Regions from separate parts of the Kitasatospora sp. NBC_00240 genome, predicted to be linked through region 3. Evidence: riboswitches for the same ligand, from Rfam matches in the RefSeq annotation. Region 3 holds a riboswitch; each other region holds the start of a gene.
The links. A riboswitch is a leader RNA that binds a small molecule or an ion and turns the genes downstream of it on or off. The one in region 3 is predicted to bind thiamine pyrophosphate.
Positions count from the first base shown of each region.

Region 1: linked by a shared signal. The riboswitch ahead of thiO (glycine oxidase ThiO) and the one ahead of OG689_RS21830 (cytosine permease) in region 3 are both predicted to bind thiamine pyrophosphate.
Region 2: linked by a shared signal. The riboswitch ahead of thiC (phosphomethylpyrimidine synthase ThiC) and the one ahead of OG689_RS21830 (cytosine permease) in region 3 are both predicted to bind thiamine pyrophosphate.

Region 1 is NZ_JAPEMU010000001.1:6,961,912-6,969,083, reverse strand. Features, by position in the region: gene OG689_RS29840 (polyprenyl synthetase family protein) at 1-351, shown strand, start outside; gene thiE (thiamine phosphate synthase) at 421-1,086, opposite strand; gene OG689_RS29830 (Rv2175c family DNA-binding protein) at 1,086-1,451, opposite strand; gene OG689_RS29825 (FAD-dependent oxidoreductase) at 1,542-2,744, opposite strand; TPP riboswitch at 2,853-2,966, shown strand; gene thiO (glycine oxidase ThiO) at 2,960-4,186, shown strand; gene thiS (sulfur carrier protein ThiS) at 4,183-4,392, shown strand; gene OG689_RS29810 (thiazole synthase) at 4,485-5,228, shown strand; gene pknB (Stk1 family PASTA domain-containing Ser/Thr kinase) at 5,332-7,083, shown strand.
Region 2 is NZ_JAPEMU010000001.1:4,866,899-4,874,070, forward strand. Features, by position in the region: gene OG689_RS20625 (hypothetical protein) at 131-1,093, shown strand; gene OG689_RS20630 (hypothetical protein) at 1,241-1,651, opposite strand; gene OG689_RS20635 (LysR family transcriptional regulator) at 1,880-2,824, opposite strand; gene OG689_RS20640 (VOC family protein) at 2,930-3,325, shown strand; partial or broken gene OG689_RS45050 (Bro-N domain-containing protein) at 3,402-3,638, shown strand; gene thiC (phosphomethylpyrimidine synthase ThiC) at 3,940-5,778, opposite strand; TPP riboswitch at 5,774-5,909, opposite strand; gene OG689_RS20650 (hypothetical protein) at 6,025-6,225, shown strand; gene OG689_RS20655 (flotillin family protein) at 6,369-7,172, shown strand, end outside.
Region 3 is NZ_JAPEMU010000001.1:5,153,096-5,160,267, reverse strand. Features, by position in the region: gene OG689_RS21850 (HAD family hydrolase) at 1-613, shown strand, start outside; partial or broken gene OG689_RS21845 (ATP-binding protein) at 667-855, opposite strand; tRNA gene OG689_RS21840 (tRNA-Ser) at 1,014-1,101, opposite strand; gene OG689_RS21835 (trypsin-like peptidase domain-containing protein) at 1,189-2,985, opposite strand; TPP riboswitch at 3,192-3,341, shown strand; gene OG689_RS21830 (cytosine permease) at 3,439-4,785, shown strand; gene OG689_RS21825 (glycerophosphodiester phosphodiesterase family protein) at 4,919-5,743, shown strand; gene OG689_RS21820 (ATP-binding protein) at 5,990-6,598, shown strand; gene OG689_RS21815 (DUF5926 family protein) at 6,711-7,172, shown strand, end outside.

The DNA of each region.
Region 1 (7,172 bases), 1.8 Mb from region 3:
GACGACCTGCTGGGGGTCTTCGGCGACCCCGCGGTCACCGGCAAGCCGGCCGGCGACGACCTGCGGGAGGGCAAGCGCACCCTGCTGGTCGCGCACGCCATGCGCGCACTGCCGGCCGCCGACGCCCGGCACCTGGACGAGCGGCTCGGCGCGCCGGACCTGGCGCCCGAGGAGGTCGTCGTGCTGCGGGACCTGGTGGCGCGCAGCGGTGCGCCCGAGCGGGTGGAGAGCCGGATCGAGGAGCTGATGCGGCAGTCGCTGGCGGCGCTGGAGGCGGCCCCGCTGGTGGACCCGCGGGCCCGGGAGGTCCTGCTGTCGCTGGCCGAGGCGGCGACCGTCCGCCGCTACTGAGCGGCGGGCCGGGGGCCGGCCGGTCGTCCCGGGCCGCGAGGGACACCCCTGCGGCCCGGGACGGCGGTCTCAGACCGCGCGCACCCGGTGGGCCAGCTCGGCCGCCGCGGCGGCCGGGTCGTCGGCGGCGGTGATCGCGCGGACCACCACGACCCGGCGGGCGCCGGCGGCCAGCACCTCGTCCAGGTTGCCCAGGTCGATGCCCCCGATGGCGAACCAGGGGCGGTCCGTCACCTGCTTCGCCGCGTAGGAGACCAGGCCGAGGCCCGGCGCGTGCCAGCCGGGCTTGGTCGGCGTGGGCCAGACCGGGCCGGTGCAGAAGTAGTCCACGCCCGGCTCGGCGACGGCGGCGTCGACCTCGGCCTCCGCGTGGCAGGAGCGGCCGATGAGCACGTCCTCGCCGAGGATCGCGCGGGCGGCCCGCACCGGCAGGTCGTCCTGGCCGAGGTGCAGCACGTCCGGGCCGGCCGCGTGCGCGACGTCGGCCCGGTCGTTCACCGAGAGCAGCTTGCCGTGCCGCCGGCAGGCGTCGGCGAAGACCTCCAGGTACTCCAGCTCCTGCTTGGCCTCCAGGCCCTTGTCGCGGAGTTGGACGATGTCGACGCCGCCGCCGAGCGCGGCGTCCAGGAACTGCTCCAGGTCGCCCTGCTCGCGGCGGGCGTCGGTGCACAGGTAGAGCCGCGCGTCGGCCAGCTGCGCGCGCAGCCGGCCGCCCGCCGTCAGGTCCGCCGCCATCAGATCAGCATCGCCTGGGCGCGGCGCTTCACCTCGGTGCCGCGGTTCTCCTGCAGGGCCTGGATCGGGCTGCCCGGCAGCGACGGGTCCTCGGTGAAGAGCCACTCCAGGATCTCCGCGTCGTTGTACCCGCAGTCGCGGAGCACGGTCAGCGTGCCGGACAGGTGCTTGACCAGTCCGGGGCCGTCGATGAAGGCGGCCGGCACCTGCAGCGACTTGTTCGGGCCGCGGCGGACGGCGATCAGGCCGCCGCTCTTGACCAGGTCGCGCACCTCGGTGACGCGGACACCCCACTGCTCGGAGATGTCGGGCAGGTACATCCACTCGGGGACAAGGTCTTCAATCTTCGCTTCGATCTCGCTCACGTCACCAGACTGCCACCTCGCCGGGGCGCCGCGCACCAACCGCGCCCCCGGCGGCCGCTCCGGTGTCCGAACGTGACCGGTCCGTCGCGGCTACGGCTGTCCGGCGAGGGCGGCCTTCAGCTGCACGGCCGGGTCGGCGGCCGGCACCGGGTCGAGGACGGCGCCGCGCTCCAGCAGCCGGCGCCCCTGGGCGAGGTCGCGCGGGCGGTCGACGGTCAGCAGGGCGCGCAGCTGCCCGCCGCGCGTCCAGAGCACCGTCCAGGACGGGTCGCCGGGCGCCCCCCGCCACAGCACCTCGTCGCCGTCGCCGTGCCGGCCCGCGTACTGCACCATCCGCCCGAACTGCTCGGACCAGAAGTACGGCACCGGGTCGTACGGGGTGTCCAGGCCGAGCAGCGAGGCCGCTGCCGCCGCCCCGGACTGCAGCGCGTGGTCCCAGTGCTGGACGGACAGCCGGCCGCCCCAGCGGGTCGAGGGGTAGGAGACGCAGTCGCCGGCCGCGAGGACCCCGGGCAGCGAGGTGCGCAGCCGCTCGTCCACCAGGACGGCGCCGGCCGCGTCCAGCTCGACCCCGGAGCCGGCCAGCCAGCCGGTCGCCGGGCGCACCCCGACGCCGACCACCACCTCGTCGGCGGCCAGCCGGGTGCCGTCGGCGAGCAGCACCTCGTGCGGGCCGACCGAGGCCACCCTGGCGCCGCAGCGCAGGTCGACGCCGGCCGCCCGGTACCAGGCGGTCATCGCGCCGCCGACCGCCGGGGGCAGCGCGCCGGGCACCGGTGCCGGACCGGCCTCCACCACGGTGACCTCGCAGCCCAGCGCGCGGGCGACACCGGCGGTCTCGGCCCCGATCCAGCCGGCCCCGACCAGTACGATCCGCGCTCCCGGCCGCAGCAGCGCGCGCAGCGCGAGGGCGTCGTCGACGGTCCGCAGCAGGTGGGCGCGGTCCGCGCCGGGCAGCGCGACGGGTGCGGCGCCGGTGGCGATCACCAGGCTCCCGTACGGCAGCTCGCCGGCGTCGGTGTGCAGCACCCCGGGCTCCAGCCCGGTGGCCCGGCGGCCGGTGACGAGGTCGACGCCGAGGCCGTCGTAGTCGATGTCCAGGGTGGTGGCGTCGGCCTTGCCGAGCAGCACGTCCTTGGAGAGCGGGGGCCGGTCGTAGGGGGCGTGCGGTTCGTCCCCGAGCAGGACGATCCGACCCTGCCGGCCGCCCCCGCGCAGCGCGCGCACGCACTGGGCCCCGGCCAGCCCCGCCCCGACAACGACCACCTGGTCCGTGTTCCGCCGCTCTCCCACGGCGCCACCCTATCGGCGCCGTCCGCCCCTTGTACGCGCCTTCGGCCCGGACGGCACCCGGAGTTATGGTGGGTGCACCTCGACCGGACGGCGCCCCAGGTGCCGGGCGGTCCGTACCACGGGGGCCCGGCGCACCGGGCTGAGAGGCGGGCTGGCACGGCCTGCGACCGTCCGAACCTGATCCGGGTCATTCCGGCGAAGGGAGAGCAGGGACTTTGACACGCTTCACGAGCGGCGCGACGACGGACGTCCTCGTCGTCGGCGGCGGGATCATCGGCCTCGCGGTGGCCTGGCGGGCCCGGCAGCGCGGCCTCGGCGTGGTCGTGGTCGACCCGGCGCCCGGCGGCGGGGCCGCCCAGGTCGCGGCCGGGATGCTGGCCCCGGTCACCGAGCTGCAGTACGGCGAGGAGCCGCTGCTGAAGCTCGGGATGGCCTCCAACGAGCGGTACCCGGCCTTCGCTACCGAGCTGGAGGAGGCCTCCGGCCTTTCGACCGGCTACCGCGCCTGCGGCACCCTCGCCGTCGCGCTGGACTCCGACGACCGCGAGGAACTGCGCGAGCTGCACGCCTTCCACGGGCGCCTGGGCCTGGACTCGGCCTGGCTCACCGGACGCGAGTGCCGCAAGCTCGAACCGATGCTGGCCCCGGGCGTCCGCGGCGGGCTGCACGTCACCGACGACCACCAGGTGGACGGCCGCCGGCTGGCCGCCGCGCTGGTGGCCGCCTGCGAGCGCGCCGGGGTGCTGCTGCACCGCGCCGAGGTCGCCGAGCTGCTGGTCACCGGCGGCCGCGCGACCGGGGCCCGGCTGAGCACCGGCGGGCTGCTGGGCGCCGGCCAGGTGGTGCTGGCGGCCGGGCCGCGCAGCCACCTGCTGCCCGGCCTGCCCGAGGGGGTGCTGCCGGCCGTCCGCCCGGTCAAGGGCCAGATCCTGCGGCTGCGGGTGCCCGAGGCGTACCGGCCGTTCCTGTCCCGCAACGTCCGCGCGGTGGTGCGCGGGCAGCACCTGTACCTGGTGCCGCGCGAGGACGGCGAGCTGGTGATCGGCGCGACCAGCGAGGAGCAGGGCTACGACACCACCGTCACCGCCGGCGGGGTGTACGAGCTGCTCCGCGACGCCCACGACCTGGTCCCCGGGATCACCGAGCTGCCGCTGGTCGAGACCTCCGCCGGGCTGCGCCCCGGCTCCCCCGACAACGCCCCGCTGCTCGGCCCGACCGCGTTGCCCGGCCTGGTCGCGGCGACCGGCCACTACCGCAACGGCGTGCTGCTCACCCCGGTGACCGGCGACCTGCTCGCCGAGTACCTGGCCACCGGCGTGACGCCCGAGTTGGCGGCGCCGTTCTCCCCCGGCCGGTTCGCCGCCGGCCCCTCCGCCGCCGGGGCCGTCCCCTCCGGCACGGCCCCGTCCGACCTCTCCACTCCCGCAAAGGCACTGGCATGACCGATATCTCACTCTCCGTCAACGGCGAGCCCCGGCAGGTGCCCGCCCGGAGCACGCTCGCCGAGGTGGTGGCCGGCGTGAGCGCCGCGCCGTCCGGGGTCGCCGCGGCGGTCAACGAGACCGTGGTGCCGCGCGGTGCCTGGGCCGGGACCGGCCTCGCCGCGGGCGACCGGATCGAGATCCTCACCGCCGTGCAGGGAGGCTGAGCGCCGTGGCCGACACCGCGACCACGACCGCGACCGCCGACGACAAGGACCTCCTGACGATCGCCGGGACCACCTTCGGCTCCCGCCTGATCATGGGCACCGGCGGGGCGCCGAGCCTGGACGTCCTGGAGCAGGCGCTCCGGGTCTCCGGCACCGAGCTGACCACGGTCGCGATGCGCCGGGTGAGCACCTCCACCCAGGGTTCGGTACTGGACGTGCTGACCCGCAACGGCATCCGGGTGCTGCCCAACACGGCGGGCTGCTTCACCGCCGGCGAAGCGGTGCTGACGGCCCGGCTGGCCCGTGAGGCGCTCGGCACCGACTGGGTCAAGCTGGAGGTCATCGCGGACGAGCGGACCCTGCTGCCCGACCCGATCGAACTGCTGGACGCCGCCGAGACCCTGGTCGACGACGGCTTCACCGTGCTGCCGTACACCAACGACGACCCGGTGCTGGCCCGCAAGCTGGAGGACGTCGGCTGCGCGGCGATCATGCCGCTGGGCTCGCCGATCGGCTCCGGCCTCGGCATCCGCAACCCGCACAACTTCCAGCTGATCGTGGAGAGCGCCACGGTGCCGGTGATCCTGGACGCCGGCGCCGGCACCGCCTCCGACGTGGCCCTGGCGATGGAGCTCGGCTGCGCCGCCGTGATGCTGGCCTCCGCCGTCACCCGTGCCCAGGACCCGGTCCTGATGGCCGAGGCGATGCGGCACGCCGCCGAGGCCGGCCGGCTCGCCCACCGGGCCGGGCGCATCCCGCGCCGCTTCCACGCCGAGGCCTCCTCGGCGATGGCCGGCCGGGCCGACCTCGACCACCGGGAGCGGCCGGCGTTCTGAGCCCCCTCGCCGGGGACGTGTCACAAGCACGGCACAAGCGGCCCGGGGCGCGCCGTCCGCCCGGGGCCGCCCGCCTCGGCGCGCCTACACTTCCCTGGTGGACATGGCACTGCACGACCCGTTGATCGGTACCCTGCTGGACGGCCGGTACCGGGTCGAGCAACGGATCGCGACCGGCGGCATGGCCACGGTCTACCGGGGCACCGACACCCGGCTGGACCGGGTGCTGGCGCTCAAGGTGATGCACCCCTCGCTCGCCGGGGACGCCGACTTCACCGACCGGTTCATCCGCGAGGCCAAGGCCGTGGCCCGGCTCTCGCACCCCAACGTGGTGAACGTCTTCGACCAGGGGGCCGACGGGGGGACGGTCTTCCTGGCCATGGAGTACGTCCCGGGCCGGACCCTGCGGGACGTGCTGCGGGACCGCGGCGCGCTGTCCGTCCGGGCCGCCCTGGACATCCTGGAGCCGGTGCTGGCGGCGCTCGGCTCCGCGCACCGCGCCGGGCTCGTCCACCGGGACGTCAAGCCGGAGAACGTGCTGATCACCGACGGCGGGCTGGTGAAGGTCGCCGATTTCGGCCTGGTCCGGCTGCTGAACGGCGCCGACGGCGCGGTCACCACCAGCACGGCCGGCGCGGTGCTCGGCACCGTCTCCTACCTGGCACCCGAGCAGATCCGGCCGGGTGCGGTCACCGACCAGCGGGTGGACGTCTACGCGGCGGGCATCGTGCTGTACGAGATGCTCACCGGCGACCGGCCGCACACCGGCGAGAACCCGGTCCAGGTGATCTACCGCCATCTGCACGAGGACGTGCCCGCGCCGTCCCTGGCCGTCCCCGGCATCACGCCCGGCCTGGACGCCATAGTCGCCTCGGCCACCGCCCGCGACCCCGGGGCCCGCCCGTACGACGCGGTCGAGCTGCTCGCGGCCCTGCAGCGGGTGCGGCGCACCCTGACGCCGGCCCAGTTGGACGCCGAGCCGCCCGCCTCCACCCGGCCCAGCCCGGCGTTCCCGACCACCGAGCCGACCTCGGTGATCCAGCCCGCGGTGGAGCACACCAGCGTGCTGGACGTCCCGCCGGAGCTGATGGACGCGCTGCTCACCGGGCCCCGCCCCTACGACGAGCCGCCGGCCGCCCGGGGGAAGCGGTCCGGGCGGCCGGCGCGGCCGAGGCGCTCGCGCGCCCCGCTGATCTGGGGCGCGGTGCTGGCCGTCGTGCTGCTGCTGGTGGGCGGGGCGACGTACGCGCTGTCCGGCGCGGTCTACACGACGGTGCCCGGCGTGCTCGGCAAGAGCCGGGCGGAGGCGGTCTCGGTGCTGGCGAAGGCCGGGCTGCAGGGCAACTACACCGAGGAGTACAGCGAGACGGTCCCGGCCGGCGCGGTGATCGGCACCGATCCGGACGTCGGCCGGCGGGTCCGCAGGAGCGACCCGGTGGCGGTGACCGTCTCCCGCGGGGCGAGGCGGATCGCGGTGCCCGACCTCACCGGGAAGACCCTCGACCAGGCCCGGCAGGCGCTGGCCGCCGCGGAGCTGACGCCGGGGACCAGCAGCGAGCAGTTCGACGACATCGTGCCGCAGGGCTCGGTGATCAGCAGCTCCCCGGCCGCCGGCGAGCGGCTGCCGGCGAACGCGCCGGTGTCGCTGCTGGTCAGCAAGGGCATGGTGCCCGTCCCCGACGTGGGCGGGATGACCAAGGACGACGCGACGAAGGCACTCACCGACGCCGGGTTCAAGGTGCAGAGCAACGGCCTGAACCTGTTCGGCACCGGCAAGGTCTCGGGCCAGAACCCCGCCCCGGGGCAGCGCCGCCCGCAGGGCACCACGGTGGTCATCAGCTTCCCGCTGATCTGAGCCCGCACCGACCCGGCGACCGAGCGGACCGGGCCGGCCCGGTCCGGACCGGGTGGAGGGGCCGGGCTCGCGCGGCCCCCGCTTGAGGC
Region 2 (7,172 bases), 290 kb from region 3:
ACCGACTGTCTGTGCGCCCCCACCCGCCCCTACCATCGAGGCACACCGCACCAGGCCGCCCCGGCCCCACCCTCCGAAGGCGTACCCCGGTGCGGAAATCCACCTCCGTGACGGAGCGAACGGGGTCCGCATGAACAACGCCCCGCACCTGCTGGCCGAGGACCGCCCGGACTTCGAGCGCCTCCTCGACGAAGCACTGCGCGACGGAACCATCCTGGCGGCACTGCGCGAACGCGAACCGGGTACCGGCACCGGCAGCACCGGCACCGGGAACACCGCCCGCCTCACCTCCGAGCAGCTGCGCACCAAGGCGCTGCTCGCCGCGAGCGCCATCGCCTCGGGCGCCGCCGTCGAGTACGAGCACTACACCCGGCTGCGCGACAACCTGCGCGCCGGGACCGGGCGGCCGCGGCCCGCCCCCGTCCACGAGTCCACCCCGCGCAGCACCGGCCCTCGGAACATCGGCGAACTCGCCGCCCAGCTCAGCTCCGAGGACGGCGCGGGCCTCTTCCCCGTGCTCACCGTCCTGGCGCCGATCCTGGCCGGCGCCGCCGGGCTGGTCTTCCTGCTGCTCGGGTACGTGCTGAGCACCGCCGCCCCCGAGCTGGTGCTGGGCCGCTCCCTGCTCACCGCGGGCTGGCTCGCGCTCGCCATCGGCGCCGGCGCGATGGTCATCGGCATCGTCGGACTCGTCCTGACCGCGCTGCGCGACGGCGCCGGTCCGCCGGACGAGACCGATCCCGAACTGCGCGCCGAGGTGGCCGACGCCCGCCGGGCCTGGCAGCTCGCGCTGCGGGACCGCGCCCTGCTGCCCTACCTGCGGGCCAACCTGGACTCGGAGCCCGCGCTGCCGCCGTTCACCCCGGCGCCCCGGGCCGCGCCGGCCGCCGAGAGCACGGGCGAGCACCGCGACCCGCCCACCCCGCCGGACTTCAGCAGTCCCGGCTACAGCGGTGCGAGTTTCAGCAGCCCCGGCTTCTCCAGCCCCGGGGTCGAGGGCGTCACCGACCCCGAGGGCCGCACGCCGCGCACGGCCGAGTTCAGCAGCCCGGGCTACAGCCCGCCCGCCTTCACCAGCCCCGACGACGTCTGACTCCCCCGGAAGGACGGACCGGGCCCGCCCCGGAGGCGGCGCGGCGGACACGCCGAACGCCGTCCCGGTGGCGGACGGGCCCTGTGGGACGGCGTTCGACCGTCACTGGTCCGACGTGCCCGGAGCAGCTGCCCCGGGCCGGCCGGTTCAGCCTGCCTGGTTCGCCTGGCCCGGCTGCTGCACGGGCGCCGGCTGAGCGGGCGCGGCCGGCTGGAAGGGCTGGGCGGGCGCGTCCGCCGGGTAGGCCTGGGCCGGCTGGAAGACCTGCGGCGCGGGCGCGTTGCCGCGGGTGGCCAGCGAACGGACGAAGTTGAAGATCAGCACGCCGGGCAGGATGAACGCCTTGAAGAACAGCAGGTACTCGCCGCCCTCGAAGATGAATCCGAGGTAGATGCCGTAACCGAGGAAGCCGACACCGGCGACCGCGTTGAAAATACGCCAGCCGATGCTGAGGGCACCGAAATTGACGGCACCGATGGCAACCATCGCGACACCGCTGATGCACAGCAGCACGACGTACCAGGAGAAGAGGGGCTCGGCGCTGAAGTCGAGATTCAAGAGAAATCCTGTGGGTATATCGGACAAGCGATCGACGGGGACGACGGCGTACGCTACTGGACCGCGACGGTCCGCGTATACTCCGATATTTTTCCGTGACTTTCCGCGTCAGCAGATGTCCTGACAAATCGTTTCGAAGTCAGCGCCGCGGTGGCCGATCGCCCCCGCCGCCGCCCCCACCGGGCAGGCCCGCCTCACCTCGCGTCGGTCGGCGCCCCCACCGCAGGATCAGCTCCGGGCTGTCGCCCCCGGGCCCGCCGGCCCGCCCGCGGCGTCCGCCGCCGCCCGGACGAACTCGCGTACCCGCGCGGTGGTGTTGCCCTCCAGCCAGACCGGACCGCGCTCGATCGGCGGGGCGTCCCGGATCGGCACGTAGGCGACGTCAGGACGCGGGTAGTACTGCCGGGAGTGGGCGCCGACCGGCAGGACGCCCCTGCCCATGGCGACCAGGGTGAGCATCTCGGAGAAGGTCCCGCCGGCCGGGCCGGCCGGCACCGGGCGGCCGGCCGGCGTACGGTCCGGCGTACGGTCCCGCTTGAAGGCGGCGGAGGTCACCGCCGGGTACTGGATCACCGGGTGCTCCGCCAGCACCTCGACGGACACCGACTCCTCGCCGGCCAGCGGGTGCCCGGCGGACACCGCCAGCACCCTTGGCTCCGTCAGCAGCACCGGCCCGCAGGCCATCCCGTCGAACGGGTAGGAGGCGATCAGTACGTCGACCGAGCCGTCCAGCAGGCTTGCCCGGGAGTTGGACAACTGCACCTCCCGCACGTCCACCCGGCACTCGGGGTGACGCTCGGTGAACAGCGCGACCGCCTTGAGCAGCACCGGCGCCGTCCACTCGCCGAGGAAGGCCACCCGCAGCTCGCCCGTGACGCCCCGGGCCGCGTCGGCGGCCCGCCGCAGGGCCTGCTCCATGCCGGCCACCAGGGGGGCCAGGTCGTCCGCCAGCTGCCGGCCGACCGCGCTCAGCCGGACGCTGCGGCTGGTGCGCTCGAACAGGGTGCCGCCGATCCGGCGCTCCAGCTTCCCGATCACCTGGCTGACCCGGCCGGTGGTGATCCCCAGCCGCTCGGCGGTCCGGCCGAAGTGCAGCTCCTCGGCCAGCGTCAGGAAGATCCGGGTCTCCAGCCGCTCCCACATGTCGTACCCCCGTCGTTTAATCCTGCTCAACGATCGTATTCCGATCGTGCCTTGATGCCGGATTCCCACCGGCGAATCATGGAAGACAGCAGGCCGGACACCCTCTCCGCCGCAACCCACCACCCGGGAGCACCGATGCCGAACCTTCGCGTGAAGGCCTTCGACCACCTCGTCCTCAACGTCCAGGACGTCGAGCGGGCGCTGGACTTCTACCTCGGCCCGCTCGGCCTGGAGCCGGTCCGGGTCGACGAGTGGCGCGCCGGCAAGGCGCCGTTCCCCTCGGTCCGGATCACCCCGGAGACCATCATCGACCTGGTGGACGGCGCCCGGGGCGAGTCCAACGTCGACCACATCTGCCTCACCGTGGAGCCCCTGGACTGGCAGGAGGTCATCGACTCGGGCACCTTCACCGTCCTGGAAGGGCCGGTCGGCCGCTACGGCGCCCGCGGCAGCGCCACCTCGGTCTACGTCCAGGACCCGGACGGCAACACCGTCGAGCTCCGCTGGTACCCGCAGGACGCCGGCGCCTGAACCCCGGCCGCCGCCGACACCCCGGGCGCCCGGCCGCGGTCCGAACGAGTCGAGGCGCCAGGGCCACGAGGTCCGTGTGGTCACCATCGACGGGGAGCCCTGGTGGGTGGCCGCGGATGTCGCCTCGGTGCTCCGGATCGCGCGCGTGCATGACGCCGTGCGAGGGCTCGACGACGACGCAAAGGGTGCGGGTACTATCCGCACCCCTGGCGGTGACCAGCAGCTTTCCATCGTCAGCGAGTCCGGCCTCTACTCACTGATCCTTCGTTCCAGGAAGCCCGACGCCAAGAGGTTCCGCCGCTGGGTGACCCACGAGGTGCTTCCCGCGATCAGGAGGACCGGCCGCTACCAGGCCGAGGAGGACCCGGCCTCGGAACTCCCGTCCGAGACCGCCGTGATCTTCAGGTCGGTCGCGCGAGCGGGCCTGGAGGCCCTCCTCGCCCTGGCCCGGACCGATCCCCGCGACGCCGCCGCCATCATCGCCGAGGCACTGTCCCGGGCGAGCCCCGAGAGCGCGGGGCACCGGAAACAGCGCTGCTCCGGGAGCCCCCTCCTGCCCCCGGAACAGCGCTGCTCCACGCCTCGTCACGCACCCGACGGGGCGCGACGGACCGTCAGTCCGCCAACGGCAGGTACACCCGGTTGCCCTTGGCGGCGAACTCGGCCGACATCGCGGCCATGCCGGCCGCCGCCTCCGGGTCGAACTCCGTCGCCACCGCCGTCGATCCGTCTCCGTGCTCGTCGCGGATCTTCTGGGAGATCTTCATCGAACAGAACTTCGGGCCGCACATCGAGCAGAAGTGCGCCGTCTTGGCGGGCTCCGCCGGCAGCGTCTCGTCGTGGAAGGCCCGGGCCGTCTCCGGGTCGAGGGCCAGGTTGAACTGGTCCTCCCAGCGGAACTCGAACCGGGCGTCCGAGAGCGCGTCGTCCCAGTCGCTGGCGCCGGGGTGGCCCTTGGCCAGGTCGGCGGCGTGCGCGGCGATCTTGTAGGTGATGACGCCGGTCTTCACGTCGTCCCGGTTGGGCAGGCCCAGGTGCTCCTTGGGCGTGACGTAGCAGAGCATCGCCGTGCCCCACCAGGCGATCATCGCCGCGCCGATGCCCGAGGTGATGTGGTCGTAGCCGGGGGCGACGTCGGTGGTGAGCGGGCCGAGGGTGTAGAACGGCGCCTCGTCGCAGATCTCCTTCTGGAGATCCATGTTCTCCTTGATCTTGTTCATCGCGACGTGGCCGGGGCCCTCGATCATCACCTGGACGTCCCGGTCCCGGGCGATCCGGCCGAGCTCGCCGAGGGTCTGCAGTTCGGCGAACTGCGCCTGGTCGTTGGCGTCCGCGGTGGAACCGGGGCGCAGGCCGTCACCGAGCGAGAAGGTGACGTCGTAGCTCGCGAGGATGTCGCAGAGCTCCTCGAAGTTGGTGTAGAGGAAGTTCTCCCGGTGGTGGGCCAGGCACCAGGCCGCCATGATCGAGCCGCCGCGCGAGACGATGCCGGTCTTGCGCCGGGCCGTCATCGGCACGTACCGAAGCAGCACGCCGGCGTGCACGGTCATGTAGTCGACGCCCTGCTCGCACTGCTCGATCACGGTGTCGCGGTAGACGTCCCAGCTCAGCTCCTCCGCCTTGCCGTCGACCTTCTCCAGCGCCTGGTACAGCGGCACGGTGCCGATCGGGACGGGCGAGTTGCGCAGGATCCACTCACGGGTGGTGTGGATGTTGCGGCCGGTGGAGAGGTCCATCACGGTGTCGGCGCCCCAGCGGGTCGCCCAGGTCATCTTCTCCACCTCCTCCTCGATCGAGGAGGTGACCGCGGAGTTGCCGATGTTGGCGTTGATCTTCACCAGGAAGTTGGTGCCGATGATCGCCGGCTCGACCTCCGGGTGGTTCACGTTCAGCGGGATCACCGCCCGGCCGCGGGCCACCTCGGAGCGGACGAACTCCGCCTCCAGGCCCTCCCGCAGGGCGATGAACTCCATCTCCGGCGTGACGATCCCGCGCCTCGCGTAGGCGAGCTGGGTGACGGCCGCGCCGTCGCGGCCGCGCAGCGGGCGGCGCGGGCGGCCGGGGAAGACGGCGTCGAGGTTGCGCAGGTCCCCGCCGCGCGGCGAGGTGTGCTTGATCCCGTCGTCCTCCGGGCGGGCCTCGCGGCCGTCGTACTCCTCGACGTCGCCGCGCTGGCGGATCCACGCGTCGCGCAGGGCCGGCAGGCCGCGCCGGACGTCCGGCTCGTACGAGGGGTCGGTGTACGGGCCCGAGGTGTCGTACAGCGGGACGCTCCCGCCGTTGGTGAGGACCACCTCGCGGTACGGAACCCGCAGGTCGGGGCGGGATCCCTCACGGTAGGCCTTGCGCCAGGCGGGGGTCGGGTAGCCGCTGGCCGCGCTGCTGACCGGGCTGCCGGCCGCGCCGCCCGCCGGGCTCTGGGCAGACTTCTCCGGTGTTTCGAACATGGTCATCTGACCTTCTACTCCCTACGCCGGCATTACCCGGTCCAGGTTCCTGCGGTCGACGCAGCGGTTGGTACGCGTGGTGGCGTACCGTTCAGCGCCCTCTCAGCCCGGTGCTCCGAGCTCCCGTGTCTACGGACGGTTTTGTCCGCAACAAGACCTCAACACCGTAGCGGGCACCGCGGGTGGCGGTCCAGAGGGGGTCCAGGAAGCGGCCGCGCGGGCACACTGGGAGCCGACGGAGAGGGGTCCGCGGTGGTCGGCAGCACGGGACGGGTGACGGGGACGGTCGGCGACGGTCTGGTCGGCGAGGTGATGATCCACGTGGTGGCCAGGCAGGGGTCGGAGGCGTTCCTCGCCCATCCGGCGTTCCCCGGGGAGCGGCTGGCGGTCGGCACCCGGGTGGTCGTGGTCGAGTACCAGCCGCCACGGACGGTGTACGTAACACCGGCCTGACCGGCTGATACAGAATCAGGACACCAGCTGCTTCCCAAGTGATCGGAACAGGCGCAGAATCTCCGCTGCCACCGTGTTCCGCGCCATCCTGCACAACAGAGCGCAGCCACGGAACCGGTGTGCCCTGAAGGGGGAATCAGCCGATGCTCATCGGCATCGCAGGGGCGGCCGTCGCCTCGATCATCATCCTGATCGTGCTCTTCAAGCTCATGTGGCGGGTCGCCGAGCCCAACGAGGCACTGATCATCTCCGGGTCCAAGCACCGCGCCGAGGGAGTCGGTGAGGGGCTGGGGTTCCGGGTCGTCACCGGCCGCGGGACGCTCGTCACCCCGGGCGTCCAGGTCGTCCGCAAGCTGTCGCTGGACCTCAACGAGGCCGACCTCGACGTCGAGTGCGTGACCTCGCAGGGGATCCCGGTGCACGTCAAGGGCGTTGTGATCTTCAAGGTGGGCGACGACACGGTGTCGATCGCCAACGCCGCCCGCCGCTTCCTGGACCAGCAGGCGATGATGGGCCACCGCGTCCACAACGTCTTCGCCGGCCATCTGCGCTCCATCGTCGGCGGGCTGACCGTCGAGGACATGATCCGCGACCGCGAGCGGCTCACCGGGGAGACCCGGGCCGCCTCCGGCACGGAGATGGAGAAGCTGGGCCTGATCATCGACTCGCTGCAGATCCAGGAGATCCTGGACCCGACCGGGTACATCCAGAACCTCGCCGCCCCGCACGCCGCCCGGGTCATGCGGGACGCCCGGATCGCCCAGGCCGAGGCGGACCGCCAGGCCACCGAGGCCGAGCAGGAGGCGTTCGCCCGCAAGGCCGAGGCCACCCGCAACAGCGGCATCCAGCAGGCCGGCTACCAGGCCGAGATGGAGACCGCGACGGCCCGCGCCATGCAGGCCGGCCCGCTCGCCCAGGCCGCCTCCCGCCAGGAGGTCGTGGTCCAG
Region 3 (7,172 bases):
GGTCCCGGTGGCGACCTCGATCGCCGACTTCTGCGCGGCCCGCGGCCTCGACCCGGACGCCACCCGCCGCGTCGCCGCCGCCCTCAAGGAACGCACCTGCCCCGAGGCCTTCGCCGCCCTCCGCGAACCCCTCGGCCTCCCCGGCAGCACCGAGGAACTCTGGGCCTCCTACGTCGCCACCCTCGCCGCCGACGTCACCCACGAACCCGCGACCCTGACCGGCCTCGACCGCCTCCGGGCGGCCGGCTGGACGGTCGGCATCCTCAGCAACGGCGTCACCGACGTCCAGCGCGCCAAGATCCGCTCGGCCGGCATCCACCACCACGTCGACGCCGTCTGCATCTCCGAGGAGGCCGGGGCCCGCAAGCCCGACCCCGCGATCTTCCGGATCGCAGCCGAACGCTGCGGCCACCCCCTCACCCCCAGCACCTGGATGGTCGGCAACAACCCCGCCACCGACATCACCGGCGCCACCGCCGCCGGCATCCGCTCCCTCTGGATCTCCGCCGGCCACCCCTGGACCGCCGACCAGCCCGCCACCCCGGACCACATCGAGCCCGACGTCGCGAGCGCGGCCGAACACCTGCTGAGGCTGGAAGGGGCGGCGGCCTGACGGCTACTCGGGCGCCCGGCGACCGGGCCCCGGGGCAGACAAGACACCCCGGGTCACCCGGAGCGCGGGACCTGCTCCGCGATTCGCGCCTGCTCCGCCCTCACCAGGACGGCGAGGCGTCTCGTCCCGGACACCACCCGGTCGGCGGCCACCTCGAACCACACGACCTTGCCCGCCCCACACGGCTCCCAGCCCCACGCCTGCGCCAGGCCCGCCACCAGGCACAACCCCCGGCCGCCCGTGGTGGTGTCCTGGGCAGCGGACGGATCGGGCGGCCACAGCTGGTCCACGCACGCTGATCCCGACCGGCACACAGGTGGGACACCCCGGGACACATGTGCGAAGGGCGGGTGCCGGCGCGATGCCGACACCCGCCCTGAGCAGGTTGTTCTCCCACCAGCGGAGAGCGTGGGATTCGAACCCACGGTGAGGGGTCACCTCACGACAGTTTTCAAGACTGTTCCCTTAGGCCGCTCGGGCAGCTCTCCAGGCGGAGGTCAGCCTAACGGGTCCGGCGGGGTTCGGTGCACCTGGTTTGCCGGGTGGGTGGGGGTGGCGCCGGGGACCGGCCGGGGTCACTGGTCGCCGGTGCGCTCGCCGAGGGTGACCTTGGTGGTGCCGGTCTTGCCGTCGCGGATGTACTCCACGTCGACCGTCTCGCCGGGCTTGTGCGTCCAGATCTTGCTGACGAGGGCGGGGCCGTTCTCGATCGGGCTGCCGCCGAGCTTGGTGATGACGTCGCCGGGCTTGAGGCCGGCCTTGTCGGCGGCGCCGCCGGGGGTGACGGCGGGGGTGCCCTGGACGGCGTTGGTCTGGATCTGCGCGCCGTCGCCCTTGTAGTCGTCGTTGCGCAGGACGTCGAGCTTGGCGTAGACCGGGCGGCCGGTCTTGATCAGCGTGTCGGCGACCCACTTGGCCTGGTTGATCGGGATGGCGAAGCCGAGGCCGATGCTGCCGGCCCGGCCGCTGCCCGAGGAGTTGGACTGGATGGCCGAGTTGATGCCGATCACGGCACCGCTGCCGTCGAGCAGCGGGCCGCCGGAGTTGCCGGGGTTGATCGAGGCGTCGGTCTGCAGGGCGTTCATGTACGAGGCCTGCGCGCCGGTCTCGTCGCCGGAGGCGACCGGGCGGTCCTTGGCGCTGACGATGCCGGTGGTGACGGTGGACTCCAGACCGTACGGCGCGCCGATGGCGATGGTCGCGTCGCCGACGTTGACCTTGTCGGAGTCGCCCAGCGGAAGGGGGCTGAGCTTGTCCTTCGGCGGGTTGTCCAGCTTGACCACGGCCACGTCGTAGCCCTCGGCACGGCCGAGCACCGAGGCGGTGTAGGAGGAGCCGTCGGCGAACTTGACGGTCAGTTTGCCGCCGTTCGCGGCCGGGGCGACCACGTGGTTGTTGGTGAGGATGTGGCCCTCGGTGTCGAAGACGAAGCCGGTGCCGGTGCCGGACTCGGTGCTGCTCTGCGCCTTGATGGTGACGGTGCTGGGCAGCGCCTTCTGGGCGATGGCCGCGACGGAGCCGGGGGCGGCCTCGTTCTTCTGGGTGTTGCCGGCCGGGACGGTGGTGCTGCGGTGGTCGTTGGCGGAGCTGACCCTGTCGCCGTGGTCGGTGACCGCGACGCCGACGGCGCCGCCGGCCACACCGGCGACCAGGGCGACGGCCGCGATCAGGGCGACCAGGCCGCCACGCTTCTTGCGCGGTCCGCCGGGTGCCGCGCCCGGGTACTGGCCCGGGTAGCCGGGACCGCCGGGCAGGCCGGGCCCGCCGTGGCCGCCGTAGGTGCCACCGGCACCGGCGTCCTGGGAGCCCCAGCCGCCGAGCGGCTGGCCGGAGCCGAACGGGTGGTGGCCGTGCTCGGCCGGGGTGCCGGGCGGCGGGCCGTACGGGTCGGCGGCGGGGCCCTGGCCGGGCGCGGGCGCGGCGGCGTAGGGGCCGGCGGCGACCGGGGCGGTGCCGGCGTACGGGTCGGCCGCGGGGGCGGGGGTGGCGTACGGGTCAGCCGCGGGGGCGGGGGTCGCGTACGGGTTGGTCGGCGGCGGCGCGTCCAGGTAGGACGGGGCGGCGGGCGCGACCGGCGCGGCCGGGGGCAGTACGGGCGGCGGCGCGTCCAGGTAGGACGGGGCCGCGGGGGCAACAGGGGTGGCCGGTGCGGCGGGTGCCACTGGCGCGGCGGGTGCGGCCGGCTCGGGCTCGCTCAGCTTGCCGAAGGCCAGCGTCCGCGGGGAGTCCCCGGCGGGCGGCGTACCGGCACCTGCCGCGGCGGCCGCGGGCTGCTGCGCCGGGCCGTCGGACACCGGACCCACCGCCCCGTGACCGCCGGAGGGCTGCCCCTCCTGCGGTCCGGTGGACCCACTCTCGCGCTCGGTGCTCACTGACGACCTCCATAGCTGACAGGACCAAGATGCATAGTTTTTCGTATGCGGGATTCGATTGCCGTAAGGGGCCCTCTGAAGAACTCATAAGAATCCTTAGCCGGACCGAACACCGGCGGCCGGCCCGGCCCGCGCGTCCCGCGATGCGGACGGCCTGCGGCCCCGGCCTTGGCGTTCCTCCCGGCTCCCGCTAGCCTGTCGCTTCAATCTGAACACGCGGGAGCTTGGACCCCTTCCAGGCTGAGAGTGCGCTGGTCGACCGTACGCCACGGTAGTCGTGGACGGCGGGCGAGGGAGCGCTGACCGCCGGAACCTGTCCGGGTAATGCCGGCGTAGGGAGTATCGGCCATGCCGCCTGCTTCGCCATCCTCTTCTTCGGACGCGTCGGCGTCCACGGAATTCCCCGCTCCTTCGGAAGGCCTTCACAAGGGGGGCCTGCACACGGACGTCGCCGTGCTGGACCGTCCGGAGGCGCACGGGCGCGCCGAGGCGCCGCTCGTTCTCGACACCGAGCCGCCGCGCACGCTGTCCTTCAAGGACCAGTTCGCGCTCTGGCTCAACCTGGGCGTCAGCCTGATCGGCTTCAGCACCGCCGCGACCGTGCTGGGCGCCCCGGGCTCGGAGATGTCCTTCACCGCGGCCGTGGTCGCGATCCTCGCCGGCACCGTGATCGGCACCGCCGCGCTCGGCGTGGCCGCCCTGATCGGGGCGAAGACCGGCGCGCCGGCGATGGCCAACCTGCGCGGGCTGTTCGGTACGAAGCTGAGCTACCTGCCGACGGTGCTGAACATCGCCCAGTGCGTCGGCTGGGGCGTCTTCGAGCTCACCGTGATCGCCCAGGGCGCCCAGACGGTGGCCGGCACCGACGGGTACCGCTGGCTGTTCGTGCTGCTGGCCGGGGCGCTGACCACCGTGCTGACGATCTGGCCGCTGGGCTCGATCGCTGTGCTGCGCAAGTACGTGGCCGCCGCGGTGGCCGTGGCGATGGTGTACTTCACCGTCCAGCTGGGCCGTCAGGGCTTCCCCGACCCGGGGGCGGGCAACTGGCACGGGTTCCTGCACGCGACCGACGCCGTCATCGCGCTGTCGATCTCCTTCGTGCCGCTGGCCGCCGACTACACCCGGCACTCGCGCACCGCCTCGGCCGCCTTCTGGGGCACCTTCTCGGGCTACACCGTGGCCCAGGTCTGGTGCTACGTGCTGGGCCTGATCGCGCTGCTGCAGTCCGGCGGGGACACCGAGAAGATCTTCTCCTCGTTCACCGGGGTCTGGGCCGGCTGGGCCTTCCTGCTGGTGCTGGTGCTGCGCGAGACCGACCAGTCCTTCGCGAACGTGTACTCGACCGCGATGTCGGTCCACAACCTGTTCCCGCGGATCGACCGGCGGCTGCTGACCGGCGGGATCGGCGTGCTGACCACCGTCCTGGCGCTGCAGATCAAGGAATTCACCGCCTCGTACTACAACTTCCTCGGCCTGATCGGCTCGGTCTTCGTGCCGCTGTTCGCGGTGCTGGCGGTGGACTACTTCTTCGGCGCCGGCCGCCGGGGCTGGGATCTCTCCGAGCGGGCTCCCACGCGTTGGCTGATGCTGCTGCCGTGGGCGCTGGGCTTCGCGGTCTACCAGTTCATCGCCCCGACCGCGATCGCCGGCTGGTGGGTGGACCTCTGGACGGGCGCGCAGAGCGCCCTGCACTTCACCCCGCAGGAATGGACCTCGGCCTCGCTGTTCGGGTTCCTGGTGCCCGCGCTGGTCACCCTGGCCCTCACCCCGCTGACCGGGGCCGGGCGGACCGAGGACTGACCCCCTCCGGGCGGGCCGGCCGGGGCCGACCGCCCGAGCCGACCGCCCGGATCGCGCCACCGCGGCGACGGCGGCCCCGCAGGTTGGGGCCGCCGTCGCCGTTCCGTCATCCGGGGCGCCTATCGTTGGCGCTGTGACCAGCGCCGACCTGTCCCCCGCGACCGCCCGCACCGCGCAGCACGTCCAGGTGGTGGCCCACCGTGGCTCCTCCCGGGCGCTGCCCGAGCACACCCTGGCCGCGTACCGGCGGGCTCTCGCGGAGGGCGCCGACGCCTTCGAGTGCGATGTCCGGGTGACTGCGGACGGGCAGCTGGTCTGCGTGCACGACCGCCGGATCCAGCGGACCTCGGACGGCCGCGGGGTGGTCTCCGCGATGACCCTGGCCGAGCTGGAGGCGTACGACTTCGGCTCCTGGAAGGACGGGGCCGGCGCCGCCGACCCGGAGGCCCGGGCCGTGCTGCGACTGGACAGCCTGCTGGAGCTGGTCGCCGACTGCGGCCGCCGGGTCGACCTGGCGATCGAGACCAAGCACCCGGTCCGGTTCCGCGGCCGGGTGGAGGCCGAGCTGCTGAAGGCACTGGCCCGGTACGGGATCTCGGGGCCGGGCGGCAACCCGGAGAGCCGCCCGCAGGCCCGGATCATGAGCTTCTCGGCGCTGGCTCTGGGCCGGGTGCGGCAGGCGGCGCCGGAGTTCTCCCGGGTGTTCCTGTTCGACCGGACGCTGCCGCTGCGACTGCGGCCGGGCGGTTCGCTGCCGGGCGGCGCGACCATCGCGGGGCCCGGGATCGACCTGGTGCGGGCCCGCCCCGAGCTGGTGCCGGCGCTCCGCCGGGCGGGGCACCAGGTGCACGTCTGGACGGTGGACGAGCCGGCCGACGTGGAGCTCTGCCTGGAGCTCGGGGTGTCCGCGATCATCACCAACCGCCCGGCCGAGGTCCTGGCGCAGCTCGGCCGCTGACCGGTCGTCCGGCGAAGGGGCCCCATGGCCCGGCCGGGCCGGTGTCCGGTTTCCGGTGGGTTCCACGGGGCGGAAGACATTCAATGTCCGGAATGTACCGAGGGTGAGCGCGGAATCACCTCGCGCTGCCGGTTTGCCGTTCGTCTTGAAATGTCCGCGCAGGATCGCCCCGCGGCCGTTTCCGACCCATTCCCAAGGGGCATCCATCCCTCGGCATACGCTGAAGGAGGTCCGGGGGTGGCGTTGATGGTGGCACGCGAAGTGCCGACTTCATCGACCATGGCGGTGCCGCACGGCCCGGCCAGCGTCGGGGTCGCGCGGCGTCGGCTGCGTCGGGATCTCGGCGAACGACAAATACCGGACACGGTCGTGGACGACGCGGTTCTGATTCTCTCGGAACTGCTCAGCAACGCCTGTCGGTACGCCAGACCGCTCGGCCGGCTGCTCGACCTGGGCCGGGACACCGAGGCCGAACTGGTCGACCAGGTGCTGGTGGCGGTGCCTTCGCGGCAGCCGGCCGGCGGCCAGGTGAACGGGTTCCCGGCCAGCGGCCCGCGGGGTCGTGGCCCGGGCGACGGCGAGAGCGCCGAGGAGCCGGGCGGCGTCCTGGTCCGCTGGGGCCTGCACCCGGACGGGATGCTGACCCTGGAGGTCACCGACGGCGGTGCGCCGACCCGGCCGATCCCGTCCAGTCCTTCGCTGACCTCGCGCGGCGGGCGCGGCCTGAGCATCGTCGGCCAGCTGGCCAGCGACTGGGGCGTACGGGACCTCCCGGACGAGGTGACGGTCTGGGCGGCGCTGCCCGTCCGCGGTCGGCACGCCCGGCGGGGCGGGAGCGACGCGCGAAGCGCGTGAGGAAACCTCAGTAGGCTTCCGGGAGCACGACCGACCGGCCGGCCGGGATGGGTGACGCCATCCCCGGCGGCCGCCGGTCCCAAGAATTCACCGTTCCCGGGAGAGCCGCACCATGGGCAAGAAGGCCGCCAAGAAGGCGCCGCAGCGCAGCCAGTCCGCCACCGCCACGACCTCCGCCACCGGCGGGATCCCCGTGGTCGGAGCCCGGGAGGACTGCCCCTGCGGGTCGGGCCGCCGGTACAAGGCCTGTCACGGCCGGGAGGCGTCGCACGCCGTCCAGGAGCTGGTGCACCGTCCGTTCGAGGGCCTGTCGGGCGAGGCCGACTGGGTCGCGCTGCGCGAGCTGGTGCCGGCCGCCACGGTGCCGCTGACGCTGGCCGCGGGCGTGGTGGACGAGGCGACCGGTGACATCCCGTCGGTGACACTGGCGACCGTGCTGCCGCTGGCCTGGCCGGCCCTGCGCCGCCAGGACGGTTCGATCCTGCTGGGCCTGCAGACCCAGTCCTCCTCCGGCGACCTGAGCCGCGACCTGGCGGACGCCCTGGAGCTGGCGCTGGCCGCCGAGCCCGGCGCC